Linked DNA regions of Cellulosilyticum sp. I15G10I2. The protein of the gene in region 2 interacts with the protein of the main gene of each other region in a pairwise test. Links are inferred from orthologs where the notes say so. Each region holds a gene or a part of one and is shown on either strand. Other genes may lie near its edges.

Region 1 (3,735 bases), on a different replicon or contig from region 2:
TTTAGATATGATTGCTCAGATGGCAGATTATAAAGATGAGCTTACAGAAGAGCTTAATAAACTTGAGTTGGCTTTTCAGCAGAAATATGATGAGCTAAAAGAGGTTGTTAAATATGAAGCAGATCTACATGAGCTTAAACGCTTAGTTGCTGCCATACTTGAGGCTAAACAAGCCATTATAGAACATGAACAGAGTAATCTACTTCTCCTGCAAACGCATTCCAAAAAGAAGCTGGAAAGAGTCCAGCTGCCTCAAAATCCTAAAGAAGCGGCAAATGCCTACAAGAAGCAGCAGGGAAAAACCTAATTTTTACAAAAAACATCCAATAATAAAGCTTGACGACCCGTTTAAGAGTATGATATATTTAACTTGTACCTAAATAGGTCTTTTTTTTATGGCAATTTTTAAGAGATTTAACTTAAGGTGGAGGTGTCAAAACGTGAGAGTACAAATTACTTTAGCTTGTGAAGATTGCAAGCGAAGAAACTACACCATGACAAAGGATAAGAAAGCACATCCAGACCGCATGGAAACAAAGAAATATTGCAGATTCTGCAAAACACACACAGCACACAAAGAAACTAAAAAATAAGTTGTGTGAAAGAATACCCAGGGAGGAAGTGGATTATGATAGAGTTTTTAAAAGATTTTGCTGGAGAAAGCAAAAGAGTTGTATGGCCTAACAAACAAGAACTTATGAAGATGACATTTAATGTTATTGTACTATCTACTATAGTTGCACTTATCATTTTAGCTATGGACTTCGTATTAAGCGAAGGCATGCTTTTATTACAAGGATTAATATAATAATGGAGGAACAAATATGGAGAAGGCAAAGTGGTATGTAGTTCATACATTTTCGGGCTATGAAAACAAAGTAAAAGCTAATATAGAAAAAGCGATTAAAAATCGAAATATGCAAGAACTCATCCATACTGTAGAAGTTCCTTTGCAACAAGAGATAGAAGAAAAGAACGGTGTGAAAAAGACCGTTCAAAGAAAAACATTCCCTGGCTATGTACTAGTTAAGATGGTAATGACAGATGATACCTGGTATGTCGTTAGAAATACCAGAGGTGTTACAGGATTCGTAGGGCCAGACTCCAAACCAGTTTCACTTTCATTAGAAGAAGTTAAGAATATGGGAATAGACACGCTCGTACTTGTGCCAACTGTTCGAGTAGGAGATGCTGTCACATTACTTACAGGAGCTTTTGAAAACTCCGAAGGTATTGTAAAAGAAGTTCACCAATCCAAAGGTACTGTAGTAGTATCAGTAAATGGATTTGGTCGTGAGTTCCCAGTAGAGATAAGTATGACTCAAATAGAGATACTTGTCTAAGGAATCTACACACAATGATTGTAGGCTTCAATATATTACAAAAAGTTAAAGTATGAACGCGCGAGTGGGAGGGAATTCCCCGCGAATACCACATTTTTTTAGGAGGTGCGCTTAAATGGCGAAAAAAGTTACAGGAATGATCAAATTACAAATTCCAGCTGGGAAAGCAACTCCAGCTCCACCAGTAGGTCCAGCACTTGGTCAACATGGTGTAAATATCGTAGGTTTTACAAAAGAATTCAATGAAAGAACAGCAAAAGATGCAGGTCTTATTATCCCTGTAGTTATTACAGTATATCAAGACAGAAGTTTTTCATTTATTACGAAAACTCCACCAGCAGCAGTTCTTTTAAAGAAAGCTTGTAAAATCGAATCAGGGTCAGCTAACTCTGTTAAAACAAAAGTAGCTAAAATATCTAAAGATGAAGTTCGCAAAATTGCAGAACTTAAAATGCCTGACTTAAATGCAGGCAGCATTGAAGCAGCTATCAGTATGATTGCTGGAACAGCTCGTTCAATGGGAATCGTAATCGAAGAATAATTAAAATTTAAAGGCGCGTATATATTTACGTGGGAGGGCTTAGTCCCCGATAATACCACAAGGAGGTAAAGTCATGAAAAGAGGTAAAAAATATATTGAAGCTTCTAAGCTTGTAGATCGCACTAGCGTTTACGATCCAACAGAAGCATTTGGACTTGTACAAAAAACATCAATTGCAAAATTTGATGAAACAGTTGAAGCCCACATTAAATTAGGTGTAGATAGCCGTCATGCAGACCAACAAGTTCGTGGTGCGGTTGTATTACCACACGGTACAGGTAAAACTCATAGAGTACTTGTATTTGCAAAAGGACCAAAAGCTGATGAAGCATTAGCTGCTGGTGCAGAACACGTTGGCGGGGAAGAATTAATCCCAAGAATTCAAAATGAAGGTTGGTTAGATTTTGATATCGTAGTTGCAACGCCAGACATGATGGGTGTTGTAGGTAGACTTGGTCGTGTACTTGGACCAAAAGGCCTTATGCCAAATCCAAAAGCTGGTACAGTTACAATGGATGTAACAAAAGCAATTAACGAAATCAAAGCTGGTAAAATCGAGTACCGTCTTGACAAAACAAATATTATCCACGTTCCAATTGGTAAAGTTTCTTTTGGTGCTGAAAAATTACAAGACAACTTCCACACGTTAATGAGTGCAGTTATAAAAGCAAAACCATCTGCTGCAAAAGGTCAATACCTACGTAGCATTTCTGTTTCAACAACAATGGGTCCTGGTATTAAAATCAACCCAATGAAAGCAGAATAATTTAAGATTCGATAAACGTTGACAAGTTGTTATAATGATGTTATAATAACAGACGTTGACAAATTAAATACTGTACCGCAGACAGTAGGTGCCTGAGTCTTAAGGCATAACGTATACAACCTACCGAGGTCTATCGATAAATGGACGGATGTATCGCCACTTTGCCTGCGGATTTGAGAGCAAAGTGGCTTTTTTCTATTAAGAAGTGTGGACAACCTATAAGATTCAGTTTAAATACCGAGTTTTGTCCGTACGGCTTAGATTAAGATTTCAAGGAGGTGTAATAATGGCAAAAGTAGAACAAAAACAAGTAGTTGTTAACGAAATTAAAGAAAAGATAAGTGGCGCAAGCTCTATTCTTTTAGTTGATTACCGTGGTCTTACAGTAGAACAAGATACAAATCTTCGTAAACAACTTCGTGAAAGCAATGTTGAATACAAAGTTTATAAAAATACTATGGTGAACTTTGCTATTGAAGGAACAGAATTTGCAGAACTTGCAAAAGACCTTGAAGGACCAACAGCACTAGCCATCAGTTATGATGATGCTACAGCAGGACCTAGAATTCTTGCTAAAATTGCTAAAGGCAATGATAAATTAGAATTTAAATCAGGTGTAGTTGAAGGACATTATTATGATGCACAAGGTATGATATCTATTGGGAATATTGCTCCAAGAGAAGAACTTCTTGGTCGTTTACTTGGAAGCTTCAAATCACCAATATCAAGCTTTGCACGCGTTATTAAACAAGTTGCAGAGAAAAAAGAAGAACAATAATATAATAACAAAATTTATGGAGGTGCTTAACAATGGCAAAACTATCTATTCAAGAAATTATGGAAGCTATTAAAGAATTAACTATTTTAGAATTAAATGAACTTGTAACAGCTTGTGAAGAAGAATTTGGTGTATCAGCAGCAGCAGGTGTTATGGTTGCAGCAGGCCCAGCAGCAGCAGTTGAAGAAAAAACTGAATTTGATGTTGAGTTAACAGAAGCTGGCGCAGAAAAAATTAAAGTTATCAAAGCTGTTCGTGAAATCACTGGTCTTGGCTTAAAAGAAGCTAAAGAAGCAGTAGACGGTGC
Region 2 (3,436 bases):
ATGGTCAAACCTTAAGGGTGTCTGGTAAAGGAGAAATAGGGGAAGTAGGGGCTCCAGCAGGTGACTTGCTTGTTACAATCTCCATCAAACCGCATGAGGTTCTGGAAAGAAAAGGAAATGATGTATACATGCGTATGCCAATTAGTTTTGCACAAGCAGCACTTGGGGCAGAATTATCTATTCCTACTTTGGATGGTAATGTCAAATTTTCAATACAAGCCGGCACACAGACATCTACAACCTTCAGACTTCAAAGCAAAGGTATTCCTAATATACGTAATAAGAAATACCGTGGTGATCAGTACGTAGAAGTTTACATCGTTGTGCCAAAGAATTTAACCGATAAGCAAAAGAATATCATTAGAGATTTTGAAAACGAGACAGGTGACCAAACAGAAGAATCTAAAAAAGGTTGGCAAAATATATTTAAGAAAAAATAAAAAGTTTCAAATAAAAAAACTTCCTTTTTAATACTGTATGTTTAAAGGGAAGTTTTTTAGTGAATGAAAACATTATTCTTCAGTAGTACGTTCTTCGATTGGGTCAGATACAACTTCAGTAGTGATAATAGCCTCATCAAAAGTTGATTTTTGGGATTCTAAATGAACAGTGGCAGCCTTAACTAGTTTACGCAGCGGACCAAAAAGAATATAAATAACGGCTATATAAAGGATAACCCTAAGCACAATTTCAAGAAGAGGAATAAATTGTATAGCAGAGTATAATGCTGAGTACATTGGATTCATCTTAAAACACCTCCTTAATTAAATTTTCTAAATATCCCTATTTATCATATACTATTTAGTAAGAAATTAAAATATTATTTTAAAAAAAGATATAATAGTTTATTAATTATAAGTTGTTTAGATAAATCTACTAAGTGCTTGAATAAATGTACGGGGTGTCATATAATTTAAATAAATTTGAATATGGAGATGAAGCAATGAACTGGTTAGAGGTTACAATATATACTTCAAAGCAAGGACTTGAGATTATAACAGGCGTATTATTACAATTAGGCGTAACAGGATTTGTTGTGCAAGACCCTGATGATTTTGATGAATTTTTAAAAGGTTGGGGAACTGAGTGGGATTATATGGACGAGGAAGTTGAAAAATTAAAGGATAGCGAAACAAGTATTACGGTCTATTTTGCAGATAATATGCAGGGTAATGAGACATTTGTTGAGCTTAAGAACATACTAGCCAGACTAAAAGCTTCAGATACCGAACAGAATTATGGGGAATTAACTTTAGAACTCGGCAATGTAAATGAGGAAGATTGGGCTAATAATTGGAAACAGTATTTTAAACCTTTCGAAGTAGGTGAAAAATTTGTAATTAAACCTTCTTGGGAAGAATATAAAGGACAAACTAATCGCATGATTTTAGAGATTGATCCTAATTCTAGCTTTGGAACAGGACAGCACTATACTACTCAGCTCTGTATTTGTCAACTTGAGAAATCTATTACACAAGATTGTAGGGTATTAGATATGGGATGCGGTAGCGGGATTCTTTCTGTAGCTGCAGTTTTACTCGGGGCAAAAGAAGTGACGGCAGTTGATATTGATCAAAATTCTGTGAATATAGCAGAGGATAATTTTAAGAAAAATAATATTTCTTCTAATACTTTTAAAACATATTGCGGTAATGTCATAGAAAATAACGACTTAGCTGAGGCGATTAGTTCAGAAGGGTATGATATTGTTGTTGCTAATATTGTCGCTGATGTTATTTTGTTTATGAAAGATATATTTGGAAAATTTTTAAAACCACAGGGCATTCTGATAGCTTCTGGTGTTATAGGTGAAAGATCAAAAGAAGTTGAGGAAGCCTTACAAGAGAGTGGCTTTGAGATTGATGAAATAACGGAAAAAAATGATTGGGTTGCGATTACAGCACACTTAAAATAAAATATCACTTAAGAAAAGGTATTTATTATGGCAAAATTTTTTGTGGATCATGGAGCAATTGATCAAGATTATATTTTAATTACAGGAACAGATGTAAAACATATTAAAAATGTACTCAGATTAACTGAAGGCAAAGAAATTTTAATTAATGATAGACAAGGTAAGGATTATCAGTGTATAATAAAAAAAATGGATACGGATGTCATATATGCTAAAATTAAGCATGTTTTATTATGTGAAACAGAACCAGCAGTAGAAACGATTTTATTTCAATCCCTTGTAAAAGGTGAAAAAATGGAGTTTGTGATTCAAAAAAGTGTAGAAATTGGTGTTACTAAAATTATTCCTATATGTACAGAACGATGTATTGTGAAAATGGAATCTGATACTAAGATTAAGAATAAATTAGATAGATGGAATAAGATAGCTGAAAGTGCGGCGAAACAAAGTAAAAGAGGTATTGTCCCAGAAGTTTTAAAACCTATTTTGTTTAAAGAAGCTATACTCTATGCCAGAGATCAGTATGAAGTTTCATGTATACCTTTTGAGAATGAGCATGCTCATCATATTAAGGCTTTTTTAAGAGCCTCTAATTATCAATCTATAGGTGTGTTTATTGGTCCGGAAGGTGGATTTACAGAAGAAGAAATTGAATTTGCTAAATGCAAAAATATTTTGCCCGTTACACTAGGCAAACGTATACTGCGCAGCGAAACAGCAGGACTTGTTGTTCTTGCTAATATTATGTATGAAATGGGTGGTAGTTGACGATGAATGATGTAACTTTTCTAGTAGTAGACGATGCAATATTTATGAGAACCGTACTTAAAAAGATGCTTACAGAAGCAGGTTTTAAAGTAATCGGCGAGGCAGGAAATGGTGTTCAAGCTATTGAAATGGCAGAAGAACTAAAGCCTGATATTGTTACATTAGATATTACAATGCCAGAGATGGATGGTATTGAAGCCATAGAGAAAATATTGCAGGTAAGCCCAGATACAAAAATAATTATGTGTTCGGCTATGGGGCAGCATTCTAAAGTTGTAGAAGCTATTAAAAGAGGTGCCAGAGACTTTGTAGTTAAACCCTTTGAAAAAACTCGTGTTTTGCAAGCTATTTATAATGTCATGAATAGATAAAAAAATGAGGGGAAGATACCCTCATTTTTTATGTAAGTGATAAATGAAAGAGGAAAAGGTTATGAAAGAAATCTATTTAGATAATGCATCAACAACAAAGCCGCTTAAGCAGGTAGCAGATGCGGTTGCAGATATTATGATAAATATCTATGGGAATCCTTCTTCTTTGCATAAAAAAGGGATTGAAGCGGAAACTATTATTAAAAATGCGAGTGTATTTCTAGCTAAAGTACTAGGCTGTGCACAAGATGAAATGATCTATACATCTGGAGGTACCGAAAGTAATAATATGGCTATCATAGGTACAAGTTTGGCTTATAGAAGAAGAGGTAATAAAATTATTACTACAGCCATTGAGCATCCATCAGTCCTTGAACCTTTT

What was found. Proteins that work in one complex are often made in the same cells at the same time.
Region 1: the proteins of prmA (region 2) and rplK interact in binary tests that used the Escherichia coli proteins (3 or more experiments, as listed by UniProt). The link is inferred for Cellulosilyticum sp. I15G10I2 from one-to-one orthologs.

What each region holds. Positions count from the first base shown.
Region 1 is NZ_FMMP01000009.1:69,516-73,250, reverse strand. Bases 310-3,171 are described here. They hold rplK (50S ribosomal protein L11), read left to right. Parts: upstream 310-1,458; coding sequence 1,459-1,884; downstream 1,885-3,171. Other genes in these bases: rplJ (50S ribosomal protein L10), read left to right, coding at 2,937-3,171; rplA (50S ribosomal protein L1), read left to right, coding at 1,958-2,650; nusG (transcription termination/antitermination protein NusG), read left to right, coding at 825-1,343; secE (preprotein translocase subunit SecE), read left to right, coding at 629-808; rpmG (50S ribosomal protein L33), read left to right, coding at 441-593. In the rest of the region: BN3326_RS08990 (hypothetical protein), read left to right, coding at 1-307; more of rplJ, read left to right, coding at 3,172-3,428; rplL (50S ribosomal protein L7/L12), read left to right, coding at 3,461-3,735. UniProt on the Escherichia coli protein: Forms part of the ribosomal stalk which helps the ribosome interact with GTP-bound translation factors.
Region 2 is NZ_FMMP01000006.1:934,721-938,156, reverse strand. The notes cover bases 1-2,929. They hold prmA (50S ribosomal protein L11 methyltransferase), read left to right. Parts: upstream 1-943; coding sequence 944-1,915; downstream 1,916-2,929. Other genes in these bases: BN3326_RS04610 (response regulator), read left to right, coding at 2,686-2,929; BN3326_RS04615 (RsmE family RNA methyltransferase), read left to right, coding at 1,943-2,683; BN3326_RS04625 (hypothetical protein), read right to left, coding at 513-746; dnaJ (molecular chaperone DnaJ), read left to right, coding at 1-440. In the rest of the region: more of BN3326_RS04610, read left to right, coding at 2,930-3,054; BN3326_RS04605 (cysteine desulfurase family protein), read left to right, coding at 3,116-3,436. UniProt on the Escherichia coli protein: Methylates ribosomal protein L11.